Linked DNA regions of Piscinibacter gummiphilus. Each later gene encodes a partner of the first gene's protein in a complex. Links are inferred from orthologs where the notes say so. Each region holds a gene or a part of one and is shown in the gene's direction. Other genes may lie near its edges.

The links.
Region 2: the proteins of nusB (region 1) and rpsJ are in contact, whole or in part, in a solved structure (PDB 3D3B), measured with the Escherichia coli proteins. The link is inferred for Piscinibacter gummiphilus from one-to-one orthologs.

The regions. Positions count from the first base shown.
Region 1 is NZ_CP015118.1:4,385,713-4,394,186, forward strand. What follows is about bases 2,610-5,512. They hold nusB (transcription antitermination factor NusB), read left to right. Parts: upstream 2,610-3,763; coding sequence 3,764-4,261; downstream 4,262-5,512. Other genes in these bases: ribBA (bifunctional 3,4-dihydroxy-2-butanone-4-phosphate synthase/GTP cyclohydrolase II), read left to right, coding at 2,610-3,259; ribH (6,7-dimethyl-8-ribityllumazine synthase), read left to right, coding at 3,303-3,767; A4W93_RS30635 (serine/threonine-protein kinase), read left to right, coding at 4,524-5,512. In the rest of the region: A4W93_RS19875 (PilV family protein), read left to right, coding at 1-264; bifunctional diaminohydroxyphosphoribosylaminopyrimidine deaminase/5-amino-6-(5-phosphoribosylamino)uracil reductase RibD, read left to right, coding at 315-1,382; A4W93_RS19885 (riboflavin synthase), read left to right, coding at 1,405-2,031; more of ribBA, read left to right, coding at 2,168-2,609; more of A4W93_RS30635, read left to right, coding at 5,513-6,308; A4W93_RS19910 (TssQ family T6SS-associated lipoprotein), read left to right, coding at 6,305-6,697; ybgC (tol-pal system-associated acyl-CoA thioesterase), read left to right, coding at 6,738-7,154; protein TolQ, read left to right, coding at 7,232-7,945; A4W93_RS19925 (ExbD/TolR family protein), read left to right, coding at 7,949-8,374; A4W93_RS19930 (cell envelope integrity protein TolA), read left to right, coding at 8,400-8,474. UniProt on the Escherichia coli protein: Part of the processive rRNA transcription and antitermination complex (rrnTAC). The complex forms an RNA-chaperone ring around the RNA exit tunnel of RNA polymerase (RNAP).
Region 2 is NZ_CP015118.1:605,233-613,568, forward strand. What follows is about bases 1-2,765. They hold rpsJ (30S ribosomal protein S10), read left to right. Parts: upstream 1-1,109; coding sequence 1,110-1,421; downstream 1,422-2,765. Other genes in these bases: tuf (elongation factor Tu), read left to right, coding at 1-1,004; rplC (50S ribosomal protein L3), read left to right, coding at 1,621-2,295; rplD (50S ribosomal protein L4), read left to right, coding at 2,295-2,765. In the rest of the region: more of rplD, read left to right, coding at 2,766-2,915; rplW (50S ribosomal protein L23), read left to right, coding at 2,912-3,226; rplB (50S ribosomal protein L2), read left to right, coding at 3,226-4,050; rpsS (30S ribosomal protein S19), read left to right, coding at 4,063-4,338; rplV (50S ribosomal protein L22), read left to right, coding at 4,348-4,677; rpsC (30S ribosomal protein S3), read left to right, coding at 4,691-5,575; rplP (50S ribosomal protein L16), read left to right, coding at 5,578-5,994; rpmC (50S ribosomal protein L29), read left to right, coding at 6,013-6,213; rpsQ (30S ribosomal protein S17), read left to right, coding at 6,210-6,485; A4W93_RS02700 (peroxiredoxin), read left to right, coding at 6,608-7,123; rplN (50S ribosomal protein L14), read left to right, coding at 7,419-7,787; rplX (50S ribosomal protein L24), read left to right, coding at 7,834-8,178; rplE (50S ribosomal protein L5), read left to right, coding at 8,189-8,336. UniProt on the Escherichia coli protein: Involved in the binding of tRNA to the ribosomes. Part of the processive rRNA transcription and antitermination complex (rrnTAC). The complex forms an RNA-chaperone ring around the RNA exit tunnel of RNA polymerase (RNAP).

The DNA.
Region 1 (8,474 bases):
CGACTCGAGGTGGTTCCCTCGGGCTGGCGCCTCGGCCTGCACCGCGACCACCAACGCGTGTGCCGCTACACCGCCGACCTCGACGGCAGCGGTGCCATCGACCGCAACGAGGAGCACCCGGCCACGTACACGGACGTCACCATCTCCCTCGTGCAGCAGAACTTCCTCGTGGTGCGCGGCGACCAGGACTGCCCGGCCGGACCACCCGGTCCCCACGCCCCTCACAATGTCGGCTTGGCCGACACCGTTCCGCACCAGCCGTGACCCTTCCCAGCCCGTCCTTTCCCGACCCGTCCCCCGCCGACCAGGCGGCGATGCGGCAGGCCCTCGCGCTCGCGCGCCAGGCCATCGCGCTCACCGAACCGAACCCCCGCGTCGGCTGTGTCATCACCGACGCGGCCGGCCGGGTGCTGGGCCAGGGTCACACGCAGCAGGCCGGCGGCCCCCATGCCGAGGTGATGGCGCTGCGCGACGCCGCGGCACGGGGCGAAGACGTGCGCGGGGCCACCGCGTACGTGACGCTGGAGCCCTGCTCGCACCACGGCCGCACGCCACCCTGCTGCGACGCCCTGGTGGCCGCGGGCCTCGGCCGCGTCGTCGCGGCCATCGAGGACCCGAACGTGCTCGTCTCCGGCCAGGGCCATGCGCGCCTGCGCGCAGCGGGCATCCGGGTGGACGTGGGCCTCGGGGGCGACGAGTCCCGGGAACTCAACATCGGCTTCTTCTCGCGCATGCAGCGCGGCCGACCGTGGGTGCGGCTGAAGGCGGCGGTGTCCCTCGACGGGCGCTCGGCCCTCGAGAACGGCGTCAGCCAGTGGATCACCGGCGAAGCGGCCCGCACCGACGGCCACGCCTGGCGCCGCCGCGCGGGCGCCGTGCTCACCGGCGTGGGCACCGTGCGCGACGACAACCCGCGCCTCGACGTGCGCCTGGTCGACACGCCCCGCCAGCCGCTGCGCGTGGTCCTCGATTCGCAGCTGGCCACACCACCCGAGGCCCGCATCCTCGACGCCCCGGGCTCCGTGCTGATCGTCGCCGCCCGCGCCGATGCCGCCCGGGCCGATGCGCTGCGCGCCCGCGGCGCCGAGATCGTCGAGGCCCCGGCCCCCGACGGCCGCGTCGACCTGCCCACCGTGCTGCGCCTGCTGGGCGAGCGCGGCATCAACGAACTGCACGTCGAGGCGGGGCGCACGCTGAGCGGCGCCTTCGCGCAGCAGCGCCTCGTCGACGAATACCTCGTCTACCTCGCCCCGAAACTCCTGGGCCGGGGGCGCGACCTCGCCACCTTTGGCCCGCTGACCGACCTGGGCGACGCCGTGACGCTACAGTTCCACGACGTCGAGCGTGTCGGCACCGACCTGCGCGTGCTGGCCCGCCCCTGACCCACCTTCACGACCCACCACCATGTTCACAGGCATCATCACCGGCCTCGGCCGCATCACCGCCGTCGAGGCCCTCGGCGCGGACCCGTCCCACGGCAAGCGGCTGACGATCGAGACCCCCGCGGCCTACCTCGACGACGTGCAGCTCGGCGACAGCATCGCGCTGAACGGCGCCTGCATGACGGTCACCACCTTCGACCCCGCGGTCCGCCGCTTCACCATCGACATCTCCGCCGAAAGCCTCGACAAGACCGCCGGCCTCGCCACCGAAGGCCCCGTCAACCTCGAGAAGGCCCTGCGTCCCAGCGACCGCCTGGGCGGCCACCTGGTCAGCGGCCACGTCGACGGCGTCGGCACCGTCACCCATTTCGCCCCGGTGGGCGAATCGTGGGAACTGCGCATCGAAGCCCCGACCGACCTCGCCCGCTACCTCGTCTACAAGGGCTCCATCACCGTCAACGGCGTGAGCCTCACCGTGAACCGCACCGAAGACCGTGCCACCGGCTGCGAGTTCAGCATCAACCTGATCCCCCACACGCTGGAACACACCACGCTGGGCCAGCTGGAGGCGGGCAGCCGGGTGAACCTCGAGATCGACCAGATCGCGCGATACACCGAACGGATCCTCTCGCTGCGCACGGTGGGCTGACCCACCACCGGTCACCCGGCGAACGCCGGGGTCCACCGTCCCCATGGCGCGCCCCACCGGCAGTGGATCCCGGCGCCCGTCGGGATGACGGGTTGTGAGGAAGCGGCGTTGAAGGCCCTCCGGCTAAAATCCCGGGATGCCGATTTCACCCATCCCTGAACTGGTCGCCGAACTGGCCGCCGGCCGCATGGTCATCCTCGTCGACGAGGAAGACCGCGAGAACGAGGGCGACCTCGTGCTGGCCGCCGACCACGTGACGCCCGAGGCCATCAACTTCATGGCCCGCTTCGGCCGCGGCCTGATCTGCCTCACGCTCCCGCGCGAGCGCTGCGAGCGGCTCCAGCTGCCGCCCATGACCCGGCGCAACGGCACGCAGCACGGCACCGCGTTCACGGTCTCGATCGAGGCCGCCACCGGGGTGACCACCGGCATCTCCGCCGCCGACCGCGCCCGCACCGTGCAGGCCGCCGTCGCGAAGGACGCGCAGGCGTCCGACCTGGTGCAGCCCGGCCACATCTTCCCGCTGCAGGCGCAGGACGGCGGCGTGCTCATGCGCGCCGGCCACACCGAAGCCGGCTGCGACCTCGCCGGCATGGCCGGCCTGAGCCCCACCTCCGTGATCTGCGAGATCATGAAGGACGACGGCACCATGGCCCGCCTGCCCGACCTCGAGGTCTTCGCGAAGGAACACGGCCTCAAGATCGGCACCATCGCCGACCTGATCGGCTACCGCAGCCGCAACGAATCGCTCATCGAGCGGCTCGGCCAGCGGGTCATGCACACCGCCCAGGGCGACTTCACCTGCACCACGTTCCGCGACCGCACCGGCGGCGTGCACCTCGCGCTGAGCCACGGCCCGGTCGACTCGGGCGACGAGGTGCTCGTGCGCGTGCACGAACCGCTCTCGGTGCTCGACCTGCTCGACGCCGGCGCCTGCGGCCACTCGTGGCCGCTGCCGAAGGCCCTCGCCGCGCTGCAGGCCTCGGGCCGCGGCGTCGCGGTGCTGCTCAACTGCGGCGACGATGCGAAGTCGCTGCTGTCGCGCCTCCAGGTCGAGGAGACCCCGGCCGCGCCGCGCGGCCAGATGGACCTGCGCATCTACGGCGTCGGCGCCCAGATCCTCCGCGAACTCGGCGTCTCGCGCATGAAGCTCCTCGGCAGCCCGCGCCGCATGCCGAGCATGACCGGCTTCGGCCTCGAGGTGACCGGCTTCGTCGCGGCCGAGTGACCTGACGTGATCCCCGCACCCCTTTTTCCCGAGGACCCCACCCATGCAAGCTGCTGACAAGGGCCAGGCCACCGATCTGGATGGAACCGACCTGCGCATCGGCATCGTGCAGGCCCGCTTCAACGAGAAGCTCACGCAACAGCTCGCCACGTCGTGCATCGACGAACTGGTGGCGCTGGGCGTGTCGGCCAAGCACATCAAGCACGTGACCGTGCCCGGCGCCCTCGAAGTGCCCATCGCGCTCAACGCGATGGCCGAGAGCGGCCGGTTCGACGCCCTCGTCGCCCTCGGCTGCATCATCCGCGGCGAGACCTACCACTTCGAACTCGTGGCCAACGAGAGCGGCGCCGGCGTGACCCGCATCGCCCTCGACCACGAGCTGCCCATCGCCAACGCGATCCTGACCGTCGAGAACGAGGAACAGGCGTGGGCACGCGCCGAAGAAAAAGGGCGCGACGCCGCCCGTGTGGCCGTGGAAATGGCCAATCTGCTGGAAGACCTTTCGTGACCGACACCCCGAAGAAGAAACCCGCCGCCCGCGGCACCCCGAAGGCCGCCGCGCCGAAGTCGGCCCGCCGCCGCTCGCGCGAGGTGGCCCTGCAAGGCCTCTATGAATGGCTGATCTCGGGCACCGAGGCCGCCGTGATCGACGCCCACATGCGCGAGCAGGAGGGCTTCGAGAAGTGCGACCCCGCCCACTTCGAGGCGCTGCTGCACGGCTGCATCGCCGAAGCCGCGGACCTCGACGGCGTGCTCAAGCGCCACGTCGACCGCCAGACGAATCTGCTGTCCCCCATCGAGCACGGCGTGCTGATGATCGGTGCGTACGAACTCAAGCACTGCATCGACATCCCGTACAAGGTCGCCATCAACGAGGCCGTGGAGCTCGCCAAGAGCTTCGGCGGCACCGACGGCCACAAGTACGTGAACGGCGTGCTCGACAAGGCCGCCGTGGACCTGCGTGCCGTCGAAGTCGAAGCCTTCAAGGCCTCGAGGCGCTGACCCGGAAACCACGCTGCTGTCGCGAACCAGTCCAGGCGCCTCCCGAGGCCCCTGGACTTTTTTGTCCCAGGCCTCTGCGAGGCCGCTGGACTTTTTTCACACCCCTCCGTGGGGCAGGCGCATCGAAGTCCTTGCAGGTCGTCGTGTTTCGTGTCGGTGTGTTACGAAATCAACGAAGCCGGTGCTTTTTGGTGCCATGGCCCGGGCACATTGCACTAAGCTCGGTTCGTGGTGGTCGCTGGACCACGCCCTTTGCACTTCCATGTCTGGACCCGAGCCCGAACCGTCCCTGCCAGCCCCTGCCGACGCGACATCCGCCCCGGACTCCGCGCCGTGGAGCGACACGGACCTGGGTCTGTCCGCCACGCCGGCCGCGCGCACCTACGCCAGCCCCAACGGCGACCCTGAAAGCCAACCCGGCACCCAGCCCGCGAAGGCCGTCGTCGCCACCGACCAGCTCTCCACCATCGGCCACATCGGCCGCTACGCCCTCAAGTACCAGATCGGCGAGGGTGGCCTCGGCCGCGTCTACGCCGCGCACGACCCGCTGCTGTCGCGCCTCATCGCCATCAAGACGCTGAACCTCGAGATCTCGGCCGACGAGCGCGATTCGTTCAACGCCCTGTTCCTCAACGAGGCCCGCGCCGCCGGCGGCCTGAGCCACCCGCACATCGTCACGGTGTTCGACGCCGGCGTCAGCGAGCAGGGCCCGTACATCGCGATGGAACTGCTGCGCGGCCGTGACCTGCGCCAGCTGCGCCTCGAAGGCTGGCGGCCCACGCCCACGCAGGCCGCACTCGTGATCCGCCGCGTCGCCGACGCCCTCGCCTACGCCCACTCGAAGGGTGTGGTGCACCGGGACATCAAGCCCGCCAACATCTTCATGGTCGGGCGCACGCAGCCGCGCGTGCTCGACTTCGGCATCGCCCGCGTCGCGCACCAGCACGATGCGCAGGGCGACGGCGACCTGGTCGGCGGCTCGCCGTACTACATGTCGCCCGAGCAGATCCGCGGCGACACCGTCGACCGCCGCACCGACGTCTTCTCGCTCGGCGTGGTGCTGTACGAACTGCTGACCGACGTGCGCCCGTTCCGCGGCAGCACGCTGTCCGAGATCACCGGTTCGGTGCTCGAGTACGAACCGCCGGCCGCGCACGAGGTGGACGCCACCGTGCCGAAGGCACTCTCCGAGATCGCTGCCCGCGCCATGCAGAAGAACCGCGACGACCGGTTCAGCTCGGCCCGGTCGCTGTCCCGCGAACTGCGCCACTGGCTCGAGGAACATCCCCAGCAGGATGCCGAGGCCCCCGAAGCCCCCGCCGCCGCGTCGAAACGTCGCCTGGCCTGGGCCGCCGCCGGGGTCGCGGGCCTCGCCATCGCGGGCGCGGCCTGGTGGTCCTTCACCTCGCACGGCACCGGGGCCGAGGCCCTGCAGGCCGCGTTGCCCACCGCGTCCGCCGCGCAGCCCGCGCCGGCCGAAGCGCCGCCGCCCGCCGAGCCCGCACCGGCCCCCGTGGCCGCCGAGCAGGTCGCCGCCGCCGAGCCCGCTTCCGCGGTGCCACCGCTGCCCGATCCGGCGCCGGCCGCCGGCCCGGCCCCCGCCGCCCCGAACCTCGTGGCCGCCAACACCGCGGTCCCCGCCACGCCCGCGGCCGAAACGCCGCTGCCCACGGTCAAGCTCACACCTCCGGCGCCCGCCACCCCGGCCGTGAAGCCCCCGGCGGCCGACGTCGCCCAGGCCAAGCCCGCCAAGCCGCCGAAGGAAACCGCCAAGGAGCGCCGCGCCCGCGAGGCCCGCGAACGCGCCGAAAAGGCCGCCACGCCGGCCGTGGCCGCCACCGGCACCGTGCGCATCGCCGTCAGCCCGTGGGGCAACGTCGAGGTGGATGGCCGCTCGGTCGGTACCGCCCCGCCGCTCAACGAACTCAACCTGCCCGAAGGCCGCCACACCGTGGTGATCCGCAACGACGAATTCCCGCCGTTCACGGCCACCGTCAACGTGGTCTCGGGCCAACCCGTCAACGTGAAACACCGATTCGGATCATGACCAAGACCCTGCTGCTGTCGCTCTCCACCGCGGTGCTCATGCTCGCCGCGGGCTGCGCGCAACCGCCGCAGGCCCCGGTCGGCCTGCTCGACGTGACGGCCCGCCCGGCCGAGAAGGCCCTGCTGGCGGGCATCCGCACGTACGAGGACGGCCAGTACGCCGAGTCCGAGAAGCAGCTCAACGCCGCGCTGCAGGCCGGGCTCGTGTCCGCGAAGGACATGGCGGCCGCGCAGAAGTACCTCGCGTTCATCTACTGCACCAGCAACCGCGTGCCGCTGTGCGAGAACGCCTTCCGCGAAGCCCGCAAGGCCGATCCGGCCTTCGCGCTGAGCCGCTCCGAGCAGGGCCACCCGTCCTGGGGCCCGGTCTACAAGCGGGTCTTGCCATAATCCGCGGTCGGGACGGCATCATGCCGACCGCACCGCACCCATGACCCCAGACTCCACCTTCGCGCACACCCTGCGCATCTACTGGGAAGACACCGACGCCGGCGGCGTCGTCTTCTACGCCAACTACCTGAAGTTCTTCGAACGCGCCCGCACCGAGTGGCTGCGCGCCCGCGGCTTCGAGCAGGAAACCCTGCGCGCGAACCAGCGCGTGATGTTCGTGGTGGCCGACACCCGCGTGCGCTACCTGCGCCCCGCCCGGCTCGACGACCAGCTGCGGGTCACCGTCGAGGTGCGCGAGGCCGGCCGTGCGTCGATGGACATCGCCCAGGTGGCCTGGCGCGGCGGCGAGCGCCTGGCCGAAGGCGAGATCCGCATCGGCTGCGTCGATACCGACAGTTTCAAACCCCGCCGCATTCCCGCCGAGTTGCTGGAGGGTCTGGCCGTGGGACCGCGATAATCGGACCTTTTCCACGGAACCCGCGCCACGCCCCCGGCGTCTGACCGTCGCATTCCCCGAGCCAGGACACCGCCCGAATGAACCAGGATTTTTCCATCGTCTCGCTGATCATGAACGCGAGCTTCGTCGTCAAGCTCGTGATGGCCGGCCTGCTGCTCACGTCGCTCGCCAGCTGGACGGTGATCTTCGGCAAGCTCTTCGGCCTGCGCAAGGTGCGCAGCACCAACGAGGAGTTCGAGCGTGACTTCTGGACCGGGCGCAACCTCAACGACCTCTACAGCGACGCCGCCCAGCGCACCAACGGCGCCCCCATGGAACGCATCTTCGCGTCGGGCATGCGCGAGTTCATGAAACTGCGCGAGCGCCGCGTGGTCGACCCGTCCGCCCTGCTCGATGGTTCCCGCCGCGCCATGCGCGCCAGCCTGCAGCGCGAGCTCGACACCGTCGAGTCCAACCTCTCGTTCCTCGCCACCGTGGGTTCGGTGTCGCCGTACGTGGGCCTCTTCGGCACCGTCTGGGGCATCATGCACGCCTTCGTGGGCCTGTCGAACCTCCAGCAGGTGTCGCTCGCCACCGTGGCCCCCGGCATCGCCGAGGCGCTCGTGGCCACCGCCATCGGCCTGTTCGCCGCCATCCCCGCCGTGATCGCGTACAACCGCTTCGCGCGCGACATCGACCGCATCGCCATGCAGATGGACACCTTCACCGAGGAGTTCTCCAACATCCTGCAGCGCAACGCCGGCCAGCCCGCCCCGGCCGCCGCCACCGTGCCGGCCTCGATGGGACGCTGAACCATGCCCGCCGTCGCCGGACGCGGCTCGCGCCGCCGCACCATCGCCGAGATGAACATGGTCCCGTTCATCGACGTGATGCTCGTGCTGCTGATCATTTTCATGGTCAGCGCCCCGCTCATCACGCCGGGCGTGGTCGACCTGCCCACCGTGGGCAAGAGCAAGCAGCAGCCGCAGCACGTGATCGAGGTCGTGATCGCGAAGGACGAGACCATGAAGCTGCGCCTCGACAACAAGGAGAACGGCACCGCCACGATGAGCAACCTACGCCAGCGCGTGGTGTCGCTGCAGGGCGGCGACGACAACACGCCGGTGGTGATCTCCGCCGACCGCTCCGTCAAGTACGAACTCGTGGTCAAGACCATGGATGCGCTGCAGCGCGCCGGTGTGCAACGCGTCGGCCTCGCCGTGAAGACCACCGGTGTTTGAGTCCCGCCACCAGCCGATGCAGGACATGCAGCACCCCGTCCTGAACCGCGACGACCTGCTGCCCCGCCAGCCCGCCGGCATGGGCAAGGGCCTGATGCTG
Region 2 (8,336 bases), 3.8 Mb from region 1 along the record:
TCAACACCGCGCACGTCGAGTACGAGACGGCCAACCGCCACTACGCTCACGTGGACTGCCCGGGCCACGCCGACTATGTGAAGAACATGATCACGGGTGCTGCCCAGATGGACGGCGCGATCCTGGTGTGCTCGGCCGCTGACGGCCCGATGCCCCAGACCCGTGAGCACATCCTGCTGGCCCGCCAGGTGGGCGTGCCTTACATCATCGTGTTCCTGAACAAGTGCGACATGGTCGACGACGCCGAGCTGCTCGAGCTGGTCGAAATGGAAGTGCGCGAGCTCCTGGACAAGTACGACTTCCCGGGCGACAACACCCCGATCGTCAAGGGCTCGGCGAAGCTGGCCATGGAAGGCGACAAGGGCGAGCTGGGCGAAGGCGCGATCCTGAAGCTGGCCGAAGCGCTGGACACCTACATCCCGACGCCGGAACGTGCCGTTGACGGCGCCTTCCTGATGCCGGTGGAAGACGTGTTCTCGATCTCGGGTCGTGGCACGGTGGTGACGGGTCGCGTCGAGCGCGGCATCATCAAGGTCGGCGAAGAAATCGAGATCGTGGGCATCCGCGACACGCAGAAGACGACCTGCACGGGCGTGGAAATGTTCCGCAAGCTGCTGGACCAAGGTCAAGCTGGCGACAACGTGGGCATCCTGCTGCGCGGCACGAAGCGTGAAGACGTCGAGCGCGGCCAAGTGCTGTGCAAGCCGGGCAGCGTGAAGCCGCACACCCACTTCACGGCCGAGATCTACGTGCTGTCGAAGGAAGAGGGTGGCCGTCACACGCCGTTCTTCAACAACTACCGCCCGCAGTTCTACTTCCGCACGACGGACGTGACCGGTGCCGTGGAGCTGCCGGCCGACAAGGAAATGGTCATGCCTGGCGACAACGTCAGCATCACCGTGAAGCTGATCGCCCCGATCGCGATGGAAGAAGGCCTGCGCTTCGCCATCCGTGAAGGTGGCCGCACCGTCGGCGCCGGCGTGGTTGCCAAGATCCTCGCCTGATCCACTTTGTGTGATGGGGCCCGGTTCGCGGTGAGTCCGCGGGTCCAGGCCTTCTCATCGCGGCCCCCCGGAATGGCGGGCCGCATCGCTCTTTAAGGAAACATCATGCAAAAGCAAAAGATCCGCATCCGCCTGAAGGCCTTCGATTACAAGCTGATCGACCAATCGGCCCTGGAAATCGTCGACACCGCCAAGCGCACCGGCGCGATCGTCCGTGGTCCCGTGCCCCTGCCGACCCGCATGCAGCGCTTCGACATCCTGCGTTCGCCGCACGTCAACAAGACCTCGCGCGACCAGTTCGAGATCCGCACGCACCAGCGTCTGATGGACATCGTCGATCCGACCGACAAGACGGTCGACGCGCTGATGAAACTCGACCTGCCGGCCGGCGTCGACGTCGAGATCAAGCTGCAGTAATACCGTGTCGCCGGTGGGGCGCGTTGCAAAGCGCGCTTCATCTGCTACACTCGCAGGCTTTCCGCAATCCACGGGTGTGAACTCGTGGGTTGCGAAACCCATTTGGCGGCTCCTTTCGGGGGGTACGCCAAGAAGTCAGCCCGACCAATCGATGTCGGGGATGTGAAACAAAGGCTCCGCAAGGGGCTGGAGAAAAACCATGAGTCTTAGCAATCGCCTCGGATTGCTGGGCCGCAAGGTGGGCATGATGCGCATCTTCACGGACGACGGCGACGCCGTGCCCGTGACGGTGCTCGACGTGTCGAACAACCGTGTGACCCAGGTCAAAACCGCAGAGACCGACGGCTACGCTGCCGTCCAGGTGGCGTTCGGTGCCCGCAAGGCATCCCGCGTCAGCAAGCCGGAAGCCGGCCACCTCGCCAAGGCGGGTGTCGAAGCTGGCGAACTCCTGAAGGAGTTCCGTGTCGCCGCTGATGTCGCCGCTGGCTTCAAGCCCGGCGCGCAAGTCCCCGTGACCACGTTCGCCGTGGGCCAGCTCGTCGACGTGCAGGGCACCTCGATCGGCAAGGGCTTCACCGGCACGATCAAGCGCCACAACTTCGGCTCGCAGCGCGCGTCGCACGGCAACAGCCGTTCGCACAACGTGCCGGGCTCGATCTCGATGGCCCAGGATCCGGGTCGCGTGTTCCCGGGCAAGAAGATGTCCGGCCACCGCGGTGACGTGACCAAGACCATCCAGAACCTCGACATCGTCCGCATCGACGAAGCCCGCCAGCTGCTGCTGGTGCGCGGCGCCGTGCCGGGTGCCAAGAACGGCCACGTGGTCGTCAGCCCCGCGGTCAAGGTCAAGGCGAAGAAAGAAGGAGCCAACTGATGCAGCTCGAGCTCCTGAACGAACAAGGTCAGGCTTCGTCGAAGGTCGACGCGCCGGACACCGTGTTCGGCCGTGATTACAACGAAGCGCTGGTCCACCAGGTCGTCGTCGCGTACCAGGCGAATGCTCGCCAAGGCACGCGCGCCCAGAAGGACCGCGAACAGGTCAAGCACACCACGAAGAAGCCGTGGCGTCAAAAGGGCACGGGCCGCGCCCGCGCCGGTATGTCGTCGTCGCCGCTGTGGCGCGGGGGTGGTCGGATTTTCCCGAACATGCCCGACGAGAACTTCACGCAGAAGATCAACAAGAAGATGTACCGCGCCGGCATGGCCGCCATCTTCTCGCAGCTCGCTCGCGAAGGCCGCCTGGCCGTCGTCGACTCGCTGACGGTCGATGCCCCGAAGACCAAGCTGCTGGCTGCCAAGTTCAAGGCCATGGGCCTCGAATCCGTGCTGGTCATCGCCGACCAGCTCGACGACAACCTGCTGCTGGCTTCGCGCAACCTCGCCAACGTCCTCGTGGTCGAGCCGCGCTACGCCGATCCGCTGTCGCTCGTGCACTTCAAGAAGGTGCTCGTGACGAAGGGTGCGATCGAGCAACTCAAGGAGATGCTGGGATGAGCACCGTGAAGCATGATGAGGGCCGTCTGGCCCAGGTGCTGGTGGCGCCGATCGTTTCCGAAAAAGCCACTTCCGTTGCCGAGAAGAACAACCAGGTGTTGTTCAAGGTCCTGCGCGACGCGACCAAGCCTGAAATCAAGGCCGCCGTTGAACTGCTGTTCAAGGTCGAAGTCGAGTCCGTCCAGACCGTGGTGCAAAAGGGCAAGGTCAAGCGCTTCGGCCGTTCCATCGGCCGCCGCGACCACGTCAAGAAGGCGTACGTGTCGCTGAAGGCTGGCCAGGAGCTCAACTTCTCCGGGGAGGCCGCGTAATGGCCGTCATCAAAGTCAAACCGACGTCGCCCGGCCGCCGTGCCGTGGTGAAGGTGGTGCACAAGCACCTCCACAAGGGCAAGCCTGAAGCGTCGCTGCTGGAGCCGCAGTTCCAGCACGCCGGCCGCAACAACAACGGCCACATCACGATCCGCCACAAGGGCGGTGGTCACAAGCACCACTACCGTGTCGTCGACTTCGTGCGCAACAAGGATGGTATCCCCGCGAAGGTCGAGCGCATCGAGTACGACCCGAACCGCACGGCGCACATCGCGCTGGTGTGCTACGCCGACGGCGAGCGCCGCTACATCATCGCCCCGCGCGGTCTTGAAGTGGGTTCCACCGTCCTGAGCGGCGCCGAAGCGCCGATCAAGGCTGGCAACACGCTGCCGATCCGCAACATCCCGGTGGGTTCGATCATCCACTGCATCGAACTGCTGCCCGGCAAGGGTGCCCAGATCGCGCGTTCGGCGGGCACGTCGACCACGCTGCTGGCCCGTGAAGGCACGTACGCGCAGGTTCGCCTGCGCTCGGGTGAAGTGCGCAAGATCCACATCGACTGCCGCGCCACGATCGGCGAAGTGTCGAACGAAGAGCACAGCCTGCGCCAGTACGGCAAGGCCGGTGCGATCCGTTGGAAGGGCATCCGCCCGACGGTCCGTGGCGTTGCCATGAACCCGGTGGATCACCCGCACGGTGGTGGTGAAGGCCGTACCGGCGAGGGCCAGGCGCCTGTGTCGCCGTGGAACACCCTCACCAAGGGCTACCGCACTCGCAACAACAAGCGCACGCAGACGTTCATCGTTTCGCGTCGCAAGAAGTAAGGGGCCGCCACAATGACCCGTTCGCTCAAAAAAGGTCCGTTCGTCGACCATCACCTTCAGGCCAAGGTCGAGAAGGCTGTCGCCACGAAGGACAAGAAGCCGATCAAGACCTGGTCGCGTCGTTCGACCATCCTTCCGGATTTCATCGGTGTGACGATTGCCGTGCACAACGGCAAGCAGCACGTCCCCGTGTATGTCACCGACCAGATGGTCGGCCACAAGCTCGGCGAATTTGCGCTCACGCGCACGTTCAAGGGGCACCCGGCCGACAAGAAGGCCAAGAAATAAGGAATGACGATGGAAACCCGTTCAATCGTTCGCGGTGTCCGCCTCTCTGCCGACAAGGGTCGGCTGGTGGCTGACCTCGTCCGCGGCAAGAAGGTGGACCAGGCGCTCAACATCCTGACGTTCACCCCCAAGAAGGCTGCCGGCATCATCAAGAAGGCCCTCGAGTCCGCGATCGCCAACGCCGAGCACAACGATGGCGCTGACATCGACGAGCTCAAGGTCAAGACGATCTTTGTGGAGCAAGGTGCCACGCTGAAGCGTTTCTCCGCGCGCGCCAAGGGCCGCGGCAACCGCATCAGCAAGCCCACCGCCCACATCTACATCACTGTCGGCAACTGAGGCGCATAGCACCATGGGACAAAAGATTCACCCCACCGGGTTCCGCCTGCCGGTGACGCGCAACTGGGCGTCGCGCTGGTACGCGTCGAACGCCAACTTCGCCACCATGCTGGCCGAAGACCTGAAGGTTCGCGAATACCTGAAGGCGAAGCTCAAGAGCGCGGCCGTCTCGCGCATCCTGATCGAGCGCCCCGCCAAGAACGCGCGCATCACGATCTTCTCGGCTCGTCCGGGCGTCGTGATCGGCAAGAAGGGCGAGGACATCGAGAACCTGAAGGCCGAGCTGACCCGCCGCCTCGGCGTGCCGGTCGCTGTCAACATCGAAGAAGTGCGCAAGCCTGAAGTCGATGCACAGCTGATCGCCGACAGCATCACGCAGCAGCTGGAAAAGCGCATCATGTTCCGTCGCGCCATGAAGCGCGCCATGCAGAACGCGATGCGCCTGGGCGCCCAAGGCATCAAGCTGATGTCGTCGGGCCGCCTGAACGGCATCGAAATCGCACGTTGCGAGTGGTACCGCGAAGGTCGCGTGCCCCTCCACACGCTGAAGGCCGACATCGACTATGGCTTCTCCGAAGCCAAGACGACCTACGGCATCATCGGCGTGAAGTGCTGGGTCTACCGTGGTGACCGCCTCGCCAATGGCGAAGCGCCCACGCTCGCCACCCCGCCGGGTGCCGAGGATGATCGCCGTCCGCGCCGCAACGCGCGTCCCGGCGACCGTCCGGGCGCTCCGGGTGGCCGTGGCCGCCCGGGTGGCGACCGTGGTCCCCGTGATGGCGCTGCCCCTGCAGCCGCCGCACCGGCTGGTGATGGCGCGAAGACCGCCGCCGTGAAGCGCGTGCGCAAGGCCCCGGGCCCTGACGCAGCCGCTGGCGGCGAAGGCAAAGGAGAATAAGCATGCTGCAACCCGCACGCAGAAAATACCGCAAGGAACAGAAGGGCCGTAACACCGGCGTCGCCACCCGTGGCGCCGCAGTGTCGTTCGGCGACTTCGGCCTGAAGGCCACGGAGCGCGGCCGCATCACCGCTCGCCAGATCGAAGCCGCTCGTCGGGCGATCTCGCGTCACATCAAGCGCGGTGGCCGCATCTTCATCCGCATCTTCCCGGACAAGCCCATCTCGCAGAAGCCCGCCGAAGTCCGGATGGGTAACGGCAAGGGCAACCCCGAGTACTACGTGGCTGAGATCCAGCCGGGCAAGGTGCTCTACGAAATCAACGGCGTGCCTGAAGAGCTGGCCCGCGAAGCGTTCAAGCTGGCCTCGGCCAAGCTGCCGCTGAGCACCACCTTCGTGTCCCGCCAGGTGGGCGCTTGAGCCCGCACGGAGAACGACATGAAAGCATCTGAACTCCGCGCCAAGGACGTCGCCGGCCTCGAAAAGGAGGTCGCCGACCTCCTGAAGGCCCACTTCGGCCTGCGCATGCAGAAGGCCACGCAGCAGCTCACGAACCACACGACGCTTGGCAACACCCGTCGTGACATCGCGCGCGCCAAGACCATCCTGGCTCAGAAGAAGAAGGAGGCCGCGAAATGAGCGCCACGCAAGCCACTGAGAAGAACACGCGTACCCTCATCGGCCGCGTCGTGAGCGACAAGCGCAGCAAGTCGATCACGGTGCTCGTCGAGCGTCGCACGAAGCACGAGCTGTACGGCAAGATCGTTGCCAAGACCAGCAAGTACCACGCGCACGACGAAAAGGGCGAGTACAAGATGGGCGACGTCGTCGAGATCTCGGAATGCCGTCCGATCTCGAAGACGAAGGCCTGGACGGTCACCCGTCTGGTCGAGAAGGCCCGCGAGGTCTGATCGACGCCCGGCTTGCGGGAAACCTCTCCGGAGGGTTTCCGCGGCACGAGGCATCATCACGGTCGGTTCACCGAGTCTTCGGTGGCCGGCCGTTTTTCATTGCACAGGTTCAGGAGCGCACCATGTTGAAAGTTGGCGACAAGCTGCCCGCAGGGGCACTGCAGGAATTCATCGAAGTCGAGGGCAACGGGTGCTCGCTGGGCCCGAACAGCTTCGACGTGGAAAAGGCCACGGCCGGCAAGACAGTCGCGATCTTCGCGCTGCCGGGGGCGTTCACGCCCACCTGCTCCGCGCAGCACGTGCCGGGTTACGTGAAGCGTGCCGCCGAGTTGAAGGCGGTCGGCGTGGATGAGGTGTGGTGCGTTTCGGTGAACGATGCCTTCGTCATGGGCGCCTGGGGCCGCGAGCAGAAGACGGCCGATGCCGTGCGCATGATGGCCGACGGCAGTGCCGAGTTCACGAAGGCCACCGGCCTGACGCTCGACCTGACCGCCCGCGGCATGGGCGTGCGCTCGCAGCGCTACTCGATGCTCGTGCAGGACGGCGTGGTCCGCACGCTCAACATCGAGGCTCCGGGCAAGTTCGAGGTCAGCGACGCCGACACGATGCTCAAGCAGGCGGCTCAGCTCAAGGGCTGATCGGCCGGGGGCCTGGCGGGATGGCCGGGCCGGGCAGGGTGCTCCGGCACCTTGTTTTCGCATTCGGGTGAGAAAGACTGTTGACAGGTCTCTCTACCCGGTGCACAATCCAAAGCTTCGCCGAATTTCCGGCTGCATCAGTTGGGCTGCTCTGCCTGCCCTGCTAACGGTGCATGTCGGCGTCGGCTCCGCCCAAACAGTGAACCTCCTCGAGGCGATCTGACGGGCCCAAGACTGATCGCAGCGGCTTCCATGGTGGTCATGGAAGCGTTTGTGGCCAAGTTGGGGACTGAACATGATTCAAATGCAATCGCGGCTCGACGTCGCGGACAACACTGGTGCGAAGTCCGTCATGTGCATCAAGGTGCTCGGCGGTTCCAAGCGTCGTTACGCCGGTATTGGCGACGTCATCAAGGTCAGCATCAAAGAAGCTGCGCCGCGTGGCCGCGTCAAGAAGGGCGAAATCTACAGCGCCGTGGTCGTGCGTACGGCCAAGGGCGTCCGTCGTCAAGACGGTTCGCTGGTGAAGTTCGACGGCAATGCCGCCGTGCTGCTCAACGCCAAGCTCGAACCCATCGGCACCCGCATCTTCGGCCCGGTCACGCGTGAACTGCGTACCGAGCGCTTCATGAAGATCGTGTCGCTGGCCCCCGAGGTTCTCTAATTCGCCGGGCCACCAGGTCAGCATCGAGCCGGTTGAAGGACAGCTTATGAACAAGATTCGCAAAGGCGACCAAGTCATCGTGTTGACGGGTCGCGACAAGGGCAAGCGCGGCGCGGTCGTGTCGCGTGTCGATGACGATCGCATCGTCGTCGAAGGCGTGAACGTCGTGAAGAAACACGTCAAGCCGAACCCGATGAAGGGTACGACGGGTGGTGTGGTCGACAAGACCCTCTCGATCCATCAGTCGAACGTCGCCATCTACAACCCGGCGACCGGCAAGGCCGACCGCGTCGGCTTCAAGCTGCTGAGCGAAAGCGAGCAGCAGTCCCGCAAGACGAAGGAGAAGGCGGTTCGCGTCTTCAAGTCGAGCGGCGAAGAAATCAAGGCATAAGAGGTCCGTCATGGCTCGTCTGCAACAGTTCTACCGCGAAAAGGTGGTGGCCGACCTCACCGCGAAGTTCGGCTACAAATCCAGCATGGAAGTGCCGCGCCTGACCAAGATCACGCTCAACATGGGTGTGAGCGAGGCGGTGTCGGACAAGAAGGTCA